Regions from separate parts of the Bacillus sp. GbtcB14 genome, predicted to be linked through region 1. Evidence: predicted binding sites of a transcription regulator. Region 1 holds the regulator's gene; the other holds the start of a gene.
What was found. The regulator Rex, encoded in region 1, represses fermentation and respiration genes when NADH is low (regulators of the CRP and FNR family bind a similar motif). The targets are predictions, from matches to a motif close to TTGTGAAATATTTCACAA.
Positions count from the first base shown of each region.

Region 2: KVT31_RS24765 (DoxX family membrane protein) is a predicted target of Rex. The motif match lies at 7,158-7,175, and genes of this name have one in related genera.

Region 1 covers NZ_JAGXJT010000027.1:2,505-12,592, reverse strand. Annotated here, with positions in the region: gene KVT31_RS28835 (NCS2 family permease) at 1-901, opposite strand, end outside; purine riboswitch at 1,030-1,131, opposite strand; gene guaA (glutamine-hydrolyzing GMP synthase) at 1,284-2,822, opposite strand; purine riboswitch at 2,987-3,088, opposite strand; gene groL (chaperonin GroEL) at 3,229-4,863, opposite strand; gene groES (co-chaperone GroES) at 4,902-5,186, opposite strand; gene KVT31_RS28815 (CPBP family intramembrane glutamic endopeptidase) at 5,588-6,337, shown strand; gene KVT31_RS28810 (YdiK family protein) at 6,334-6,525, shown strand; gene KVT31_RS28805 (redox-sensing transcriptional repressor Rex) at 6,555-7,184, opposite strand; gene KVT31_RS28800 (ABC-F family ATP-binding cassette domain-containing protein) at 7,372-9,306, shown strand; gene tsaD (tRNA (adenosine(37)-N6)-threonylcarbamoyltransferase complex transferase subunit TsaD) at 9,727-10,088, opposite strand, start outside.
Region 2 covers NZ_JAGXJT010000012.1:20,561-30,648, forward strand. Annotated here, with positions in the region: gene KVT31_RS24740 (SIR2 family protein) at 1-1,405, shown strand, start outside; gene KVT31_RS24745 (DUF6414 family protein) at 1,463-2,293, shown strand; gene KVT31_RS24750 (NYN domain-containing protein) at 2,436-3,287, shown strand; gene KVT31_RS24755 (DUF1643 domain-containing protein) at 3,543-4,061, shown strand; gene KVT31_RS24760 (S9 family peptidase) at 4,476-6,431, shown strand; gene KVT31_RS24765 (DoxX family membrane protein) at 6,607-7,113, opposite strand; gene KVT31_RS24770 (SDR family oxidoreductase) at 7,486-8,262, shown strand; gene KVT31_RS24775 (methionine ABC transporter permease) at 8,447-9,115, opposite strand; gene KVT31_RS24780 (methionine ABC transporter ATP-binding protein) at 9,090-10,088, opposite strand, start outside.

The DNA of each region.
Region 1 (10,088 bases):
TTACAGTTGCAATTGCATCTGCGAATAACGCTTTTCCTGCACGTGGTAATTTATTATTCTTCATTAATCCAGCTTGATTCGCAACCGCTACAAGTGTACCTGCTGTATCAAAGAAATCGATAAAGAAGAACGTTATAATAACAATCACCATTTGAACAGTGAAAATGTCTCCAAAGTGAGTTAACGCCACACCGAACGTTGGTTCTAGACTCGGTATTGCTCCCACTACAGCTTTCGGAGTATCAATTAATCCTGTTGCTACTCCTAAGATTGCTGTAAGAATCATACCGTAGAACACTGCACCATTAACTTTCTTAATCATGAAGATGATTGTCGTAACAACTCCGAAGATCGCTAGTAACGTTGTGCCCTTTGTTAAATCCCCCAACCCAACAAGAACAGCATCATTTTTCACGATAATTCCGGCATTTTGGAATCCAAGGAAGGCAATGAACAATCCGATACCTGCCGCTACTGCAAACTTTAACTCTGATGGAATTGCATTAATAATTTTTTCACGAATACCTGAAGCTGTAAGAATAATAAAGATAATACCTGACATTAACGTTCCAGCAATTGCTGTTTGCCACGGAATGCCCATCGTTAACACTGCCGTATAAGCAAAGAACGCGTTAATCCCCATACCTGGCGCTAAAGCAATTGGATACTTCGCGAATATCCCCATAACTAACGAACCAATCGCTGCTGCTAATGCTGTAGCAACGAATACTGCACCCGGATCCATTCCTGTACCTGCTGGTAACCCTTTAACATTCCCAAGTGACAGCGTAGCAGGATTGACAAATAGTACATAAGCCATAGATAAAAATGTCGTTAAACCCGCTATGAACTCTGTTTTATAATTCGTACCGAGTTCATCAAACTGAAAATAGCGTTTCATCTTACGTTTCCCCCGTTATATGATTACTCGCCGTAATCTCCCTAGCCCTCTTTTATCTATTAAAAATAAAAAAGGCTTCCATTGCATATACATGGAAGCGTTCTATGAATAAAGACAAGTTTCCCCTCATCTTTATCTAAACGCCTCGTAGTCAAGCCATTTACGGTAGCTAGGTAGAAACTTTCGGGCCATATCCCCGATATTATACGACGGCATAATATTCACTTTTCGTTTGAATTACATACTCATATTAACTCGATGAGGTGATTTTGTCAATTTAAAAACGAACATTTTTATAAACTTTTGTATTTTCGTTCGTATTAATGATGAAAACAAAAAGATCCATCTATACATAAATGATAGATGGATCTTTTTTATAATACTATTCCCACTCAATCGTTGCTGGTGGCTTACTTGTTATATCATACACGATACGGTTAACATGTTTTACTTCGTTTACGATACGTACAGAGATTTTCTCTAATACGTCCCAAGGGATACGTGCCCAGTCAGCTGTCATACCGTCGATAGATGTTACTGCACGGATACCTACTGTGTAATCGTAAGTACGCTCGTCACCCATAACACCTACGCTACGCATACCAGGAAGCGCAGTGAAGTATTGCCAAACTTCGCGGTCTAAGCCTGCTTTAATAATTTCTTCACGTAAAATCGCATCAGATTCACGAACGATTTCTAATTTCTCTTCTGTGATTTCACCTAATACACGAATACCAAGACCAGGGCCTGGGAATGGTTGACGCCATACGATCTCATCAGGAATTCCTAGTTCTGATCCTAATACACGTACTTCATCTTTAAATAACGTGTTTAAAGGCTCAATTAATTTGAACTGCATGTCTTCTGGAAGTCCACCAACGTTATGGTGAGATTTAATTGTTTGTGCAGTTGCTGTACCACTTTCAACGATGTCCGTGTAAAGTGTACCTTGTGCTAAGAAGTCCATTCCTTGTAATTTAGAAGCTTCATCATCAAATACGTAAATGAATTCATTACCGATGATTTTACGTTTTTGCTCTGGATCTTCTACACCTTTTAACTTGTTCATGAAGCGCTCTTTCGCATCCACTTTAATAACGTTCATATGGAAGCCTTCGCTAAATGTTTTCATAACACCTTCTGCTTCATCTTTACGAAGTAAACCGTGGTCAACGAAAATACATGTTAATTGGTCACCGATTGCTTTATGAATTAATACTGCTACAACAGAAGAATCTACACCACCGCTAAGTGCGCATAGTACTTTTTTGTCTCCAACAGTTTCACGGATTTTCTCTAATTCTACTTCGATAAAGTTCTCCATGTTCCATCCTTCAGAACAACCACATGCGCCGAATACGAAGTTTTTAATTAAATCGTTACCATGCTCAGAGTGACGTACTTCTGGGTGGAATTGTACACCGTATAAGTTTTTGTCTTCATTGCTCATACCAGCAATTGGACAAGACTCACTTGTTGCATCTACTACGAATCCTTCAGGTAAACCAGTTACTAAGTCACCATGGCTCATCCATACAACTTGCTCTTCTGGAAGGTTCGCATATAATTTTGATTCGTTCTCTACTTTAAGAACAGCTTTTCCGTACTCACGGTGGTTTGCACGTTCTACTTTACCACCGAAGTGTTGTGTCATAAGCTGCATACCGTAACAAATACCGAAAATCGGTAATCCTAGTTCAAAGATTTTTTCATCACAATGTAATGCGCCTTCACCGTATACACTATTCGGTCCACCAGAGAAGATAATCCCTTTTGGATTCATTGCTTTAATTTCTTCTGCAGTAATTGTATGTGGATGAAGTTCACTGTATACACCGAACTCACGAATTCGACGTGCTATTAACTGATTGTACTGACTCCCAAAATCTAAAACGATAATTGTATCATGCTGCTTCTTCAAAATAATCACCCCAACGTTAGTTCTCGTATATAAATATTTTCACCAATTTGGCAAAAAGCATTACTAATATAATAAAAAAAGCCAGTCCTCCGCCTCTAGTCTCATAACAAAGAAAAGGCAGGGGTCTGGCTTTATAAAGAAAGATAGTCTCCGCTCTTTATAAATATAAGACACACTGCCTTCATAGTCAGGTTGTTTACGGTAACCCGGTAGAGACTCTCAAACCTTATCTTTGAGGATATATGAAGGATCGTTTTATATTATCTTCCTAGATTCTAACAATGAAGTATCGATATGGTCAAGAGAGAAAGCGACAAAATTCTACAGAAATTCATTTCCTTTTCTAAAAAACATAAAAAAACATCCATTTCTATATAGAAATGGATGTTTTTTAGGACAAACGGAATTACATCATTCCGCCCATACCGCCCATGCCCATGCCGCCCATGTCAGGCATTGCTGGTGCATTTGGTTCTGGTTTGTCAGCTACTACAGCTTCAGTCGTTAAGAACATAGCTGCAACAGATGCTGCGTTTTGAAGTGCAGAGCGAGTTACTTTAGCTGGATCTACGATACCAGTTTCAAGCATGTTAACCCACTCGCCAGTAGCTGCGTTGAAACCAACGCCTACTTTTTCGCCTTTTAGACGCTCTACAACTACAGATCCTTCTAGACCAGCGTTGATTGCGATTTGACGAACTGGCTCTTCTAGTGCGCGAAGTACGATGTTGATACCTGTTGCTTCGTCACCTTCAGCTACGATAGAAGCTACTTTCGTGTATACGTTCATAAGTGAAGTACCACCACCTGCAACGATACCTTCTTCTACTGCTGCACGAGTTGAGTTAAGTGCATCTTCAATACGAAGTTTGCGCTCTTTTAACTCAGTTTCAGTTGCTGCACCTACTTTAATTACCGCTACGCCACCTGCAAGTTTTGCAAGACGCTCTTGTAATTTTTCACGATCGAATTCAGAAGTAGTTTCTTCTAATTGCGCACGGATTTGGCCAATGCGAGCTTCGATTTGTTGTGAATTTCCGATACCTTCAACTACAGTTGTGTTTTCTTTCGTTACAACAACTTTACCAGCGCGTCCTAAAGATTCAATTGTAGCAGATTTTAAGTCACGACCTAATTCTTCAGTGATTACTTCGCCACCAGTTAAAATTGCGATATCTTCTAGCATTGCTTTACGACGGTCACCAAATCCAGGAGCTTTAACAGCTACTACATTGAATGTACCACGAAGTTTGTTCACTACTAATGTAGCTAAAGCTTCGCCTTCTACGTCTTCAGCGATGATAAGAAGTGGTTTACCTTGTTGTACCACTTGCTCTAATACTGGTAAGATTTCTTGGATGTTAGAAATCTTCTTATCAGTAATTAAGATGTATGGGTTATCAAGAACTGCTTCCATTTTGTCAGAATCAGTAATCATGTAAGGAGATGCATATCCACGATCAAATTGCATACCTTCTACTACGTCTAATTCTGTTGTGAATCCTTTAGACTCTTCTAAAGTAATAACACCGTCGTTACCAACGCGCTCCATTGCTTCAGCGATTAATTGACCAACTTCTTCGTCAGCCGCAGAAATAGCAGCTACTTGTGCGATAGAAGATTTACCTTCGATTGGTTTAGAAATCTCTTTTAATTCTGCAATTGCAGCAGTAACAGCTTTTTCGATACCTTTACGAAGACCCATTGGGTTCGCACCAGCTGTTACGTTTTTAAGACCTTCACGAATCATAGCTTGTGCTAATACAGTTGCAGTTGTTGTTCCGTCACCAGCTACATCATTTGTTTTGCTAGCAACTTCTGCTACTAATTTTGCACCCATGTTTTCGAATGCATCTTCTAATTCGATTTCTTTTGCGATTGTTACACCGTCATTTGTAATAAGTGGTGAACCGAATTTTTTCTCAAGTACAACGTTACGACCTTTTGGTCCAAGCGTTACTTTAACTGCGTTTGCAAGAGTGTCGACACCGCGAAGCATCGAACGACGTGCTTCTTCACTAAATTTAATATCTTTTGCCATAATAATTGACCCCCTTGAATTTTTTAAGATTTATATAATTAACCGATAACTGCTAAAATGTCACTTTCACGTAAAATCAAGTAGTCAGTACCTTCGTATTTCACTTCAGTACCTGCATATTTTGAGAAGATGATAAGATCACCTGCTGCTACCTCTAAAGCAACACGCTCACCATTTTCAAGCACTCGACCAGTACCTACTGCAATAACTTTACCCTCTTGTGGTTTTTCTTTTGCAGTGTCTGGTAATACAATACCACTTGCTGTTTTTTCTTCTGCTTGAACAAGCTCAATTACAACGCGATCACCTAATGGCTTTAGCATGAACAATAACCTCCTCATTTTGTTATGTAAATTTTATTTATTAGCACTCAAGTCACTCGAGTGCTAACACACTTATAATAATAAATAATCTCAATTTCTTTTGCAAGTAAAAAAATCATAATTTTTTCGCAAATTAAGCTATACACTTTTCTATATAGAGTCCCTCTTCTTCTACCTTTACTATATGAATCGTTGTTTCCACTACTCGTATGTTACAATATGAAAGGACACCCTAAGTTGTTTTCGCTACACACACAACTTTCTCCTGTCTTCTATTATAATTTCAAATAAGGATTTACGAAAAAAACATAATTTAAGTGAGGTTTATATCGTAGGTAGCATACTTACATGTTATCCTACCTTATCTCATACACTAGAGTTAGAAAGGATGGTTAAACCATTTGAAAAAACAATATTGGTGGGTTATCGTTACATACATTTTAATGCAGTTATCATCCATTGCTGGATTACCACTTCTGCTGAAAACTGGACTTTATGATAACAGGGGATTTACTAGAGAAGAGAAATTTCAACTCATAACTGGCCACTGGGCAATCATTAGCTTCTTTATTGCATTATGTATCGTACTTTGGTTACTTAGAACAGATATTCGTGACAGACGTTTAGATACAACGCGCTCTACTGTTCCAGCTACGATTGGTTGGATTTTTATCGGGTTCTTCCTAGCATTTTTCTCACAAAGTATTGCCGGTATGATAGAAATGCGTGTATTAGGAATTAAACCTGGATCAGAAAATACAGCGAGACTTATGGATATCGCTAGAACGACACCTTGGTTCCTTATCGTCATCTCTATAATAGGACCTATTTTGGAAGAAATCGTATTTAGAAAAATTTTATTTGGTACACTTTATAAGAAGTTTAACTTCTTTATTGCTGCTATCATTAGTTCTCTCGTATTCGCAGCAATTCATTTTGATTTCACTCACTTATTGGTATACACTTCTATGGGACTCGTATTCGCCTTTTTATATGTAAAAACGAAGCGTATTATCGTCCCTATCGCAGCTCATGTCGCAATGAATACATTAGTTGCAGTTGCTCAAGTTTTAATGAGCAATGAACAAATTCAAGAAATGATTAAAGAAGCTGAAAAAATGCAAGGCTTTATCGGAGGATTTTTAGTATGAGAAACTCACCATTGTTCATGGCTGCATTGTACTTCCTTCTAGGATGTATCTTTACACGCTTCGCCATTACGAACGTAACAGATACAATCTGGAATATGTGGACAATACTATTCGCAGTTATGGCAACAATTGATTTTAATTTGGCACTTCGCCTTATCTTAGTTAAATTCACAAAGAAAAAACAATAATAAAACGCAGAGGTTGCTTCCTCTGCGTTTTATTGTGGATAATTCTTCAAAAAGTAAACCAGTGTTTGTAGCTCTACTGCTAAATCAATATGATGAATTCTTATATTGTCTGACACATTTAAGCGTGCTGGTGTGAAATTTAAAATACCATGCACATTCGTTTCTGCCAATCTATCTGCTACAGATTGTGCTACTGTAGCGGGTACTGTTAATATTGCCACTTGTATATCAGTTGATAAACGTTCTTCTAATTCATCTAAATGATATACAGGAATGCCCCCGATTTCTGTCCCGACTTTCTCTTCACTAACATCAAACGCCATTTCAATTTTTGTATTATTGTTTTTCGTGAAATTATAATGTAAGAAAGCGGTCCCTAAATTACCTACTCCAATAAGCGCTACACGTGTTATATCATCTTGGTCGAGTGTTTCACGGAAAAATGATAATAAATAATTTACGTTATATCCATAACCTTTTTTCCCTAACGCTCCAAAATATGAAAAATCTCTTCGAATCGTTGCGGAATCAACTTTTACCGCTTCGCTCAATTCGGCTGATGAAACACGTTGCTTACCAGAAAGAGATAAGTTTTGGATAAATCGATAGTATAGAGGCAATCGTTTGGCAGTGGCCTGTGGAATTTTTTGCTGATCCATATAACCTCTCCTCTCTTCCTATCTTTATTCATATACTTGAATCAAATACAGAAGTTTAGCACTCATGAATTTCCCTGTATAATAAAGAGAAGAAGTATTCTCTCTTTATTTTAAACTATACACTATTTTTAGTATGATTGAGAAATATAAACATGGCAAAGTTAAGAAATTATTTGAGGTGAAAACATTGATTTTATTACAAGTAAACGCGCTTACGAAATTATACGGTGCAGAAACGATTCTTGCAAACATAAAATTAGAAGTTCAAACGAAAGATCGTATCGCATTAGTCGGACGAAATGGAGCCGGAAAATCTACATTATTAAAAATAATAGCTGGTGAGCTATCCCATGATGGTGGCGAAATTATAAAACCGAAAGATGTCTCAATCGGATATTTAGCTCAGAATACCGGGTTAGAAACGTCTTTAACAATTTGGGATGAAATGTTAACCGTCTTTACACACTTGCAACAAATGGAGACAAAACTTCGAAGGCTAGAGCAAGAGATGGGAAAAGAAGAAAACTTTTCAAACGAGGCTACATATGAAAGATTATTAGCTGACTATGACCAATTACAATTAGATTATAAAGATCAAGGTGGATATCAGTACGAAGCAGATATTCGCTCGATTTTAAGTGGTCTTGGCTTCCCAGTTGAAACGCACCAGACGACGATTTCTACATTAAGCGGTGGACAAAAAACAAGATTAGCTCTCGGTAAATTATTATTAACGAAACCAGACCTACTTATTTTGGACGAGCCTACAAACCATTTAGACATCGAAACATTGACATGGCTTGAACAATATTTACAAGGCTATCCTGGCGCAATACTAATCGTTTCTCATGACCGTTATTTCTTAGATAAACTCGTTACACAAGTATATGAAATTTCGAATAAAGAAAGCAGACGATTTGTTGGTAACTACAGTAAATATTTAGACTTAAAATCAGCATTATACGAGCAAGACATGAAACGTTATGAAAAACAACAAGATGAAATCGCTAAGCTTGAGGATTTCGTTCAAAAAAATATAGCTCGCGCATCTACGACAAAACGTGCGCAAAGCCGTCGTAAACAATTAGATAGAATGGAATTATTGACTAGACCATTAGGTGATTCTAAGTCAGCATCCTTCCACTTCGATATCGAAAAACAAAGTGGAAATGATGTTTTACAAGTAAAGGATGCAACTATCGGCTATGATGAGGATCCTATTATTGAACATGTAACTATGCGCTTAACTCGCGGGGATAGCGTTGCTTTAGTTGGTCCAAACGGAATTGGGAAATCCACATTATTAAAATCACTTGTGAATAAGTTACCACTATTAAATGGTAATGTTTCTTTTGGATCCAATGTATCTGTTGGTTATTATGATCAAGAACAAGCGAACTTAACATCTTCTAAGCGAGTTTTAAATGAGTTATGGGATGAATATCCATTGCAGCCCGAAAAAGAAATTCGCACGATATTAGGTAACTTCTTATTCACAGGAGATGATGTACTAAAACCAGTATCTTCTCTTAGTGGTGGACAAAAAGCTCGATTAGCTCTTGCAAAACTTATGATGCAAAAATCGAATTTATTAATTCTAGATGAACCTACGAACCATCTTGATTTAAATAGTAAAGAGATTTTGGAGAATGCTTTAATTGATTATCCAGGCACCCTTCTATTTGTCTCACATGACCGCTACTTCATTAATCGTGTAACGACGACCGTTGTTGAGTTATCAACAGAAGGTGCACAGGAATATTTAGGGGACTATGATTACTACGTTGAAAAGAAAAATGAAATGATTGAACGCGCAGCATTTGAACAACAAGAACAGCAAGAAAACCAAGCACCTGTTCAAAAAACTGTAGCTCAAGAAAAATTAAATTATCTCGAAGAAAAAGAGCGTAAACAATTAGAACGTCAACGCACTCGAAAAATTGAGGAGCTAGAACAAAATATTGTAGAATTTGAAGAAGAAATTGCTACGTTAGAAGATCAACTTTGCTTACCAGAAATATATGCAGATTATGAAAAGGCTAGTGAAATTACAACGAAAAAGCAAACACTACAAGAGCAACTTGATGCATGTATGGCAGAATGGGAAGAATTACATTTATAAAAGTATGAATAAGAAGGATGTCTCATAAGTCGGGATTTTTGACTATGCGACATCCTTTTTGTCTTTTAGTTGGGATGAACGTCATATTGTATAAACAATTCGACACGACATATCGATTTACCGACAAAGTTTGACATTGTTAATAACTCCTATCATAAGAGCGCATTTCAAAATGTTTTTTAGAGATATCTTCTTGTTATTTATTTCCCGAAAAAGAATACATTTAAAGGTCAGACTTCATCTGATTTATCCACAAGTTTATACACATATCCACCTTTGTAAAATAAACCCCAAAACAACTTTTCCACATTATCCACAATTAACAAAAAAGTTATCAACATTTTATATACACAATAAAACCCACATTATCAACAGATAATATGGGTTTTATCCACAAGCTGTGGTTAATTTTGTGCATAACTATGCTTCAATATCTAATCCTGGATTTGCATTTAAAGCTAATGTAGCACGTTTTCCTTGTTCATATGCAATTGTACCTGCCGCTGCAATCATTGCTGCATTATCGGTACATAAAGATAATGGAGGAATAATTAGCTCAATATTTTCTTTTGCCGCAAATTCCGCTTCCAAACGTGCGCGAAGTCCTTTATTCGCAGCTACTCCACCAGCAAGAAGCAGTTGCTTTACGTTATACGCTTCCGCTGCACGAGATGCTTTCGTTACAAGTACATCTATTACACTCTCTTGGAAACTTGCTGCTAAATCTTCTGGTGCAATTTCTATCCCGCGTTGTTTTGCGTTATGCACAGTGTTGATAACTG
Region 2 (10,088 bases), on a different contig from region 1:
GATGCAATGTCGACCTATTTTATTCGTCGGTTCAGGAATATCAAGAAGATATATGGGATCACCTTCTTGGATAGGGTTGTTAGAAAAAATCATAGAAGAAAACCCTCTTATTGATTCGTCATTGGATTATTATATTAAAGATACAAGAGAGAATGGAAAAGATAATTTACCAGGTGTTGCTGAACAATTTGTTAATCCCTATTTTAAGTATGCTTTTCAAAAAGATGTGATAGCAGAAGAGGTTTTTCCTGCATATGTTTATTTAAGAGAATTTGAGAAGGATATATGCTTAAAGTCAAAAGCAGTTGATATTATTAGTAGTTATTGCAAGACCTTTGAAACAGAATATGATAATTTGACACATCCAGCCCTAGAGGAATTGCAATTATTGAGCCAAATAGACCCACATGCTATCATAACAACCAATTATGATGAAATGTTAGAAAAAATTTTTCCTAATTATGAAGTAATAGTTGGACAACAGATTATAAGAAGGTCTATGTATACACATGTAGGAGAAATCTTGAAAATCCACGGAACAACAAAAGAAGCTAATAGTATTGTTCTACATCAAGAAGATTATAAGCATTTTATGAAAAAGAAAAAATACTTATCTGCACAGCTATTAACTTATTTCATTGAGCACCCATTAGTGATAATGGGGTATTCTGTGCAAGACGAAAATATAAAAGATATTTTATCAGATATTGCTGAAATGTTGGATGATGCAAATCACCTAATCTCTAATATTTGGTTGGTAGAATGGCAAGAACATATCAATAAAGAACAACCAATGGCAAAAGAGAAATTAATTGATTTAGGTAATAATCGTTCTTTACGCGTTAATGTAATAGTAGTTGATGATTATATTGAACTATATAAGACGCTTGGTAAGAGTGTGGTAGTTGATAAAGTGAACATGAAGTTACTCAGAAATCTTTCGCGAAGCGTTTATAACATTGTTAGAAGTAAAACTACTCAACTAAATGTAAACATCGCGACTTTAAATGCATTTTCCGATGAAGAACATTTATTTAATGTATTAAGTGTTCAAGATTTAAATCCAGAGGCATTAACAGCTATTTATCAATATAGATTGTCTGATATTACCAACGATTGGGAAAAACATAATAGTGAAGGCGTTAAAATATTACAGCAAATTCGAGAACGTACAAGATATGATATAAGAAATAGTCAAAATAAATATCATATTGATATGAATATTGGGAGAAAACCGACAGCTGATAGATGGTATTCAGAAGCAGCTAAACAATTATTAACAAATATATATTATCAACGTCCGACAAGAATAACACTTGATGACGGAGAAGAAGTTGATTATCCTATTTTAGAAATGGAGTATGAGGAGCCATCTGAACGAGTTGGAGTAACAATACTGGCTTAATACATATTTTTCGATTTGGGAAAAAGATAGAGAAAATTCACAGAAAGAAGTGGGGATATGTTTATACCTGAGTTATATTATTGTGATCGAAGAAAAGTAGAAGAGTTATTAAGTATGCTCCTTGATAATTTTGCTACTGAATATAAAATCACGCAAAGTAAAGATAAAAAACATGATGTGCAGATAAGTGCAGAAGTTTTTAAAGTGCTTGCTAAATATAATATGGTTGATTCAACAACAGAAAACAAAGAAACTAATGTAAAAAGTACAAACTCTTCTCTTTTTAAAGATCTTTATACGCTATTGAACGAAAAAGGTACTGTTCAATCATTAATAGGATACGATGAAGGAATTTTAAAGCAATTAAAAACAGGGGAATTTGTAGAGGTGGAAGGAGTATTTAAACAATCTCCAGCAGAATTAGTATTAGCAAGTTCTATGGATGCAGTACGAAAATTTCAACCTCTTATGGAAATGGCACCATCTTTAGCAATGAGCGATATAGAACCTGAAAAAATACAAGCATTTACTACATTTTTTACATCCGATAAAACAACAATGATTATTGACCCAGAAGATGAAGCAACAAATGGGTATAAATTTTTCACAACATTAAAGGTTACTGACTTTATAGAAGATCGCTATGAAATCGAAGGACAGATGAGAATTTTAGGGAAAGTTCGTAAAATTATTCGACCCCTTCAATCGGTAGATTTAATTAAACTATTGCCAGGAAGAATGAGAGTGAAACCAGAAGAATTGATAGAAAAATTCATGCAAAATAATTCTGCTGGCAATGTATATTTTGATGTTGATGAAATTACGGAAGAATCATTTGTGTTAAAAGGACCTGCTATTGAGATTACACCTATTGCTGTGTATATCTAAGGTGGTTTTTTGCAGAAATGATAATATTCAATTGAAGTAAATGTATTTTATGTAATAAAAAAAGGGATTAGCAATATATTTGCAGAATATCATATTAAGGAATCTTAATAAAATTGTAAAATTTTCAAAAGGAACGGGACATATGGATAAAGAAAAATTAAACACAATAGTTTATATTGATTATGAAAATGTACACTACAACCTTATTAATGGGTATAAGAATATTTTTGAGTGCAACTTTTTCAATAAGCTAAAAAAATTTTTAGAAGATAAAGGCTATTCTATTTTAGATATGATAGCGTATTGCAATTTTGATATAAAAGATATGCACGATTCTTTTCATCAAACTAAACTTCATCAATTTGGAATTGATACTCGACATACTACAAACAATGGAAAAAACTATGCTGATATCCAAATTACAGCAGATGTTCTAGAACAAGTTTATAGTAACAAAAATTTAGATTGTATAATCATAATTTCAAATGATAAAGATATGACTCCATTAATTAAAACAGCGAGAAAAGTAAAAGATAATGTATCTTTAGTCTTATTCAAAAGTAATTATGATGAAGTTTTATTAGCGTGTCCAAATCAACACTTTTTTATTGACGATATTTTAGAAATAAAAATTGATGAGGTAAATGGGTTAAAAGAGGAAATAAAAAATAATTTAAGTAACTATATACAAAAAGATTTTATTGATCAAGGGAAAGTTCCACCGTGTATTTCACTAGAAAGATATGTAGAGAGCACAGTAAAGTGGCATAAAATATTTGAATATGAAGTCATAAGATTGCTGAGTTTATTGGAAAAAGAGGGCGATATTGTAATACATAAGTATACAATCGGATCCTCAAATAGAGAACATATAGGTATTATTACACCAGAGTTTGAGAAGTATTTCCAAGATCCAAAGCCAATTCATAAAATTAATAATTACTTTGCTGAAAATAAAATTATGAGCTACTATAATAAATTCACACAAAAATAAACAAAAAAATATTGCATCTTTTTAATTTTCTTGTATATAATAAGAATATAAAAAAATACAATACTTTTAAAAAAAACAAGTTATTAAAAAAACAATACTTTAAAAATTACAACGTTTTAAAAATTACAATTATTTAAACAGTGAAAAAGTCTTTGATTTTTAATCAAAGGCTTTTTCTTTGTTATCCATTGCTATTACTAAAATAGTTATAACAGAATCAATAATAAATTATGCGAACAGTGGGATGAAAAAATGATGAAGAAAAAAGAGGGCATAATGAAATGTGAGGTATTCATGTCTGATAATGAAAAATATCGTTATCAGTTAACAAGAACATGGGATGATACAAAAGATAATGCAACCATCATTATGTTAAATCCTAGCAAGGCAGAGTTATTCATAACTGATAAAACTGTAATGAATGTTCAAAATTTCTTAATTAAAAATAATTATGGTTCCATGACTATAGTAAATATATTTTCCTACATGACTACAAATCCCTCGTATTTAAAAGAGAGAGAAGAAGTCTTTGAATCAGAAAATGATAAATTTATATATAAAGCTTGCAAAGATGCAGAACTTATTATTGTTGCATGGACAAGGGACAAGCATACAAGAAGAAAAAGAGAAATAGAAAATCTGATTTATCCATTTAACAAAAAAGTAATGTGTTTTCAAGATGAAAAAGGACTAAAGCCCAGACATCCAAGAGACTTAAATGACAAAACATGGACTTTGGATTCCTATCCTTTTCCTCTATATGAAGAAGATTGATGCCAGTATACAACTTTGTTTGTCACTCCTATTTTTTTCAGTATGTAACTTTATTGTATGGATTATTTTCCCTTGAACGTAGGGATGATGGTTTTAGAACTTTTTAGTATGTGACTTTGTTGGTTATGAACATATAGTTATGGCTTTAAAATAAATTTATGAATTTGTACCCCTTTAGATATTTTATCTAAAGGGGTATTTTTGTGTCGAAAAAGAATATCTAAAATTGAAAAATGGATAGAGAGAGATGGACAGAACCCTGCTAATAAAAGTTTTACTTTATTTTATCGGATTTGGAATAAAACTACTTTTATTTATCTGAATTTTCCGTTATTATTTTAAGTATTCGTGAACAATTTCCTTTATTACTACAAAAAGAGACGAGAGATTTATGGACATTACAAGGGGGTATTAATGAAAGTGAATGAAAAAACATATTTAAGTATAGAAGAGATTATTTCATTACCGACCTTATCAAGTACAAATATAAGCGATGACGGAAAAAACGTAGCGTTTGTTAAGAGAACAGCTAACTGGAAGAGCAATACATATAGAAATCATGTATGGATATATGAAACAGATAAAGGGCAAAGTTATCCATTAACGAATATGAATATGGATATAGATAGTACATGCCCAATATGGTCCCCAGATTCTAGGGATATCGCATACCTTAGCCCTGTTGGTGATGGGGAAAATCAGATCTTTGTTAAGTCAATGGATGGTTATGATAGGGTTCAAATTACTGATGAGAAAGAAGGGATCAGTACATTCAAATGGGATCCTACGGGTAAAGGTTTTTATTATATTGCACAGTCAAAAGAATGTGAGGAAATAAAGAAACGTAAGGAACTATATGGAGATTTTCAACATGTAGGTAAGGAACACCAGAACAATTGTTTATATTACATTGAAATAGAAAAAGTGATACAAAATGATAAAGAGGAACGCGAGATTAACGGTGTTTATCAACTAATGGATGGTAAGGATTTTTATATACATAATTTTGATATTTCAAATGATGGGAAAAAGGTTGTATGTATGGCTACACCAAGCCTAAATGATCATATGAATGGTGATCTATACATATTAGATGTTGAATCTAGGGAACTACAAAAGATGAATACAGATAAGTTATTGGGAGGGAGTGTTTGTTTTTCTCCTGAGGGCAGCAAAATATGTTACTCAGCAAGCATAAGAGAGAAGGATTACTATAAAAACCATATACAAGAGAGTACATTAGAGATATATGATCTGAATACTGGAGAACGAATTGTCCCTTTAACAAATTTTGATAGTACGATTATGCCATTACAGTGGACAGCTAAAGGAATTTTAATTCGATGGCAGGATAAAACGAATTACTGTATTGGATTGCTATGTGAGGATGGCACTGTGGAAATGTTAAGTGACAAAGTAGATGGCTTTATAATGGATGCCTTCATAACAATGGATGGAAACCATATAGCTTATAATAAGGCTATAACAAATGAAACTTTTGAAATCTATTTGGATGATAAAAAAATAACGAATGAAAATAGCTTTTTCGAAAGCAAGATTAAAAGTAACAGGGAAATCATCTCATGGCAAAGTAGTGATGGCCTTGAAATAGAGGGTGTTTTATCAACCCCTGTAGAGTTTAACGCAAATAAAAAATATCCTTTATTAGTAGTAATCCATGGTGGTCCGGCTTGGGCGTCCTTTCCGATATTTTCAGACTGTTTTAATGAGAAGTATCCGATTGAACAGTTTGTTGAAAAAGGCTTTATCGTTTTAGAACCAAACTACAGGGGAAGTTCTGGTTATGGTAATGAATTCTTAAAAGCAAATCATAGGAAACAAGGAATTGCTGACTATGAGGATGTGATATCTGGAGTGGATAAACTAGTTGAAGAAGGGATTGTAGATAAAGATAGAGTAGGAGTAATGGGATGGAGTAACGGGGGATATATATCAGCTTTCTGTTCTACATTTAGTAGTAGATTCAAAGCTATTTCGGTGGGGGGCGGAATTACTAACTGGAGTACTCATTATGTACATACAGATATCCCTTACTTTATTAGAATGTATTTAGGAGATACTCCATGGAATGATCCAGAGATATATAAGAAAACATCAGCAATGACATATATTAAATCAGCTTGTACGCCTACCTTAATTCAACATGGGGAAAAAGATGCAAGAATTCCAATTACAAATGCATATGAGCTACATCAAGGGTTAAGAGATATGGAAGTTGATACAGAATTAATGATATTTAAAGGAATGGCATATAGTTCTAATCAGCCAGGAATTCATGTGGCCATTATGAAGCAGAATTTGATGTGGTTTTCACACTATATTCTTGGAGAAAGTATGAAAGATTTTTAGTACTATATAATGGATATTGGCACAGGTGTTTTTGCTGTGCAACTGAGTCAGCTTGTTGTAAACTGCGTTTAAATCATTACTGAGAAGATTTAAATGACTATAAGATTTAGAGTAAATAAGAAAGAGCCTATACGTAGGCTCTTTTTCTTATTTATATTTTAAAAGTAAACTGTTACTACGCAGTTTTACTTAATTTATATGTTTCATGGTTGTTTTTACGGAAAAGTTTAGGAAAAACATAGCCATCTAATCCAATACGTCCAGCATTCTGTCCTGCAACTAAAATGAACATAGTTAAAATAAGCAGGTTTGGATTTACACTAACAGTTCCGCTTAATAAAAATGAAAGGTTCATTATGATTCCGAAAAATGCAGCTGTTTTTGTTAATCCACCTAAAATCAAACCTAGACCTACTAAAACTTCGCCCCATTGAACTAAAAAGCTAAATAGATCTGCATTTGGAAGAACAAAGTGTTGAAGGAAATCTGCCCACCAAACTTGTACAGCAGGGTGATCACCTGACGCCTGAGCGATAGCGCCTTTTAGAAAACCACTTGCGTCAAAGGATTGTCCGAAAACTTTACCTATTCCAGCAGTGAGCCATGCATATCCTATGTAAAGCCGTAAAAGTAATAATATGAAAGTAGCACGTTTATCAGTTCTTAAAAAATTGATAACCATTGAAATCCCTCCAATATTGTATTTACAAGTTTATTATATATTAATTGTGAAAAAATTCACAATGGAGAGAATGTGAACAAGGGTAGGTTGTGAATAATTGTTTTATTTTTTGTAACATTTTATCTGTTTTGATAAACTAAGAATAGAGATATATGGAAAGGAGACAAGGACTCAATATGTGGATGAACTTGTAATGATTAGAAATTAGATAGATGAATTTTTCTCTCATAAGTGAGGGGTTATTTAGCTATCTGTAAATCATGCAAGGACTGCATATTTGGCTTGTACATCCCCTTTGTAAGGATAGATACTTATGTGGGGAAATTTATATCTCTTATATAAAATATGCATCCTTTAAAATTGGAGGAGTATATGATGAATCAATTAAAACATAAAGTAGCAGTTGTTACAGGCGTAAGTCGTCTAGATGGTATAGGCGCAGCGATTTGTAAAGAATTAGCTGAAGCAGGATACGATATATTTTTTACATATTGGACAGCTTACGATAAAGAGATGCCTTGGGGCGTTGATCAAAGTGAACAAATACAATTAAAAGAAGAGTTACTAAAAAACGGTGTGAAAGTATCGAGTATGGAGTTAGATTTAACTCAGAGTGATGCACCGAAAGAGCTTATAAATAAAGTTACTGAACAACTGGGCTACCCTCATATATTAATTAATAATGCGGCGTATTCTACAAATAATGACTTCTCTAATTTGACTGCTGAAGATCTGGATAAGCATTACATGGTAAATGTTCGTGCGACTACGTTGTTAAGTAGTCAATTTGCCCGAGGATTTGATAAAAAATCCGGTGGTAGAATTGTGAATATGACTTCGGGGCAATCTCAAGGGCCTATGGCAGGAGAACTGGCATATGCAACAACAAAGGGAGCTATTGATGCTCTTACTAGTACGTTATCGGCGGAAGTGGCCCATTTAGGAATAACAGTGAATGCAATTAATCCAGGACCAACTAGCACAGGGTGGATGAATGAAGAGATAAAGAAAGGATTAAAACCAATGTTTCCTTTTGGCAGAATTGGTGAGCCAAAGGATGCAGCAAGACTTATTAAGTTTTTAGTAAGTGAAGAAGCAGAGTGGATTACGGGACAAGTTATTCATTCAGAGGGTGGATTTAAAAGATAAAGTGAAACTTTAATCAGTGGGGGGCATCCCCCACTGATTATTAACCCTCACCAATCGGGATTTTACGGGCAGTTGATTCCCCACCTAACTTCTTTTCTTCCGCTGAATTTTGAGGTGGGGGCTTACTGTCCACAAATAGAGGGATAAAAAGAAGGTATCTCACCCTGGTGAGATACCTTCTTTTTTAATCTTTCTTCAATCTTCGTGCAACACCATTTCCTAAAGACTGCAACCCTTGAACGAGGATAATTAAAATAAAGACTGTTGCATACATTACTTCAGGTTCGTAGCGTAAATGTCCGAATCGATACGCTAAATCACCCAAACCGCCAGCACCTACAAGTCCAGCCATTGCTGTTGCACCGATTAAACCGATCGTTGCAATTGTTAAGCCAAGTACAAGGGAGGGACGAGCTTCTTTCACCATAACGTGCCAAATGATTTTTATAGTAGAAACGCCCATTGCTTGGTAAGCCTCAATAACACCACGATCCACTTCTAATAAAGCTGTCTCCATTAATCGTGCAATATAAGGAGCCGTGAATACGACAAGTGGTACGATAACACCTTGCACACCAATGGATGTTCCCATTAGAAACTTTGTGAAAGGTAAAATGAAGAATAATAGAATGATAAATGGAAGAGAGCGAATGATATTAATAACGGTATTAAGAATAGGATAAATGATTTTATTTTCGTGCTGTCCACCAGGTCTCGTTAAAACAAGTGTGACACCAAGTGGCAGTGCAATAAGGATAGAGATGAATAGTGAAATAGATGTCATTTGAAATGTTTGGATTGTTGCTTCCCATATGACTTTACCCCATTCATCCAAAAAGGACTTGTTTCCCATAATCTGTTCTACCTCCTTCTACAATGATCCCTTGCTCTTGTAAGAATGATAAAGCGCGGTCTACTTCATTTTTTTCACCCTGCATATGAATGACTAGTTTCCCATATGCTTCATGTTTTAACTGTGTGATATTACCGGATAAAATATTTGGATACACTTGAAAACGTTTTGTAGCGATAGCTAATGCTGGTTCGCCAGAAGAGTTTCCTATAAATGAAAGTGTTACGATTTCTCCGGTTCTTTGTAGTTCTTTTTGTACCTCTTCTGGAATTTTAGCTGCAAATGCACTATTTACGAATTTCTTCGTTGTTATATGTTGTGGATTGGTGAAAATATCTTTCACAGTCCCACTTTCGATTACTGCTCCATGTTCCATAACAGCAACTCGGTCACATATACGCTGGATGACATTCATTTCATGTGTAATTAATAAAATTGTAATCCCGATTTCTTCATTAATCTTTAATAACAAATCAAGGATAGATTCAGTTGTTTCGGGGTCTAAAGCACTCGTTGCTTCGTCACTTAATAACACTTCAGGTTCATGAGATAGTGCACGAGCGATTGCTACACGTTGTTTTTGGCCGCCAGAAAGTTCACTTGGATATGAATCTTTTCGATTAAAAAGATCAACGATACGTAGATACTTTTCTACCCTTTTTTCAATTTCATTTTTGGGAAGCCCCGATAGGCGTAAAGGTAATGCAATATTTTCATAAACGGTAACGGTTTTAAGTAAGTTGAACCCTTGAAAAATCATTCCAATTTTTTGTCTCGCTTTTGCTAATTCTTTTGTCGACAGTGTAGTTAAATCTTTCTCGTTTACGATAATATTTCCTGTCGTTGGTTTTTCTAATAAATTTACACATCGAATTAATGTACTTTTACCAGCGCCACTATATCCAATGATTCCAAATACTTCGCCCTTTTTTACTTGAAGGGAAGTAGGTTTAAGAGCTTCTACATTCCCTTT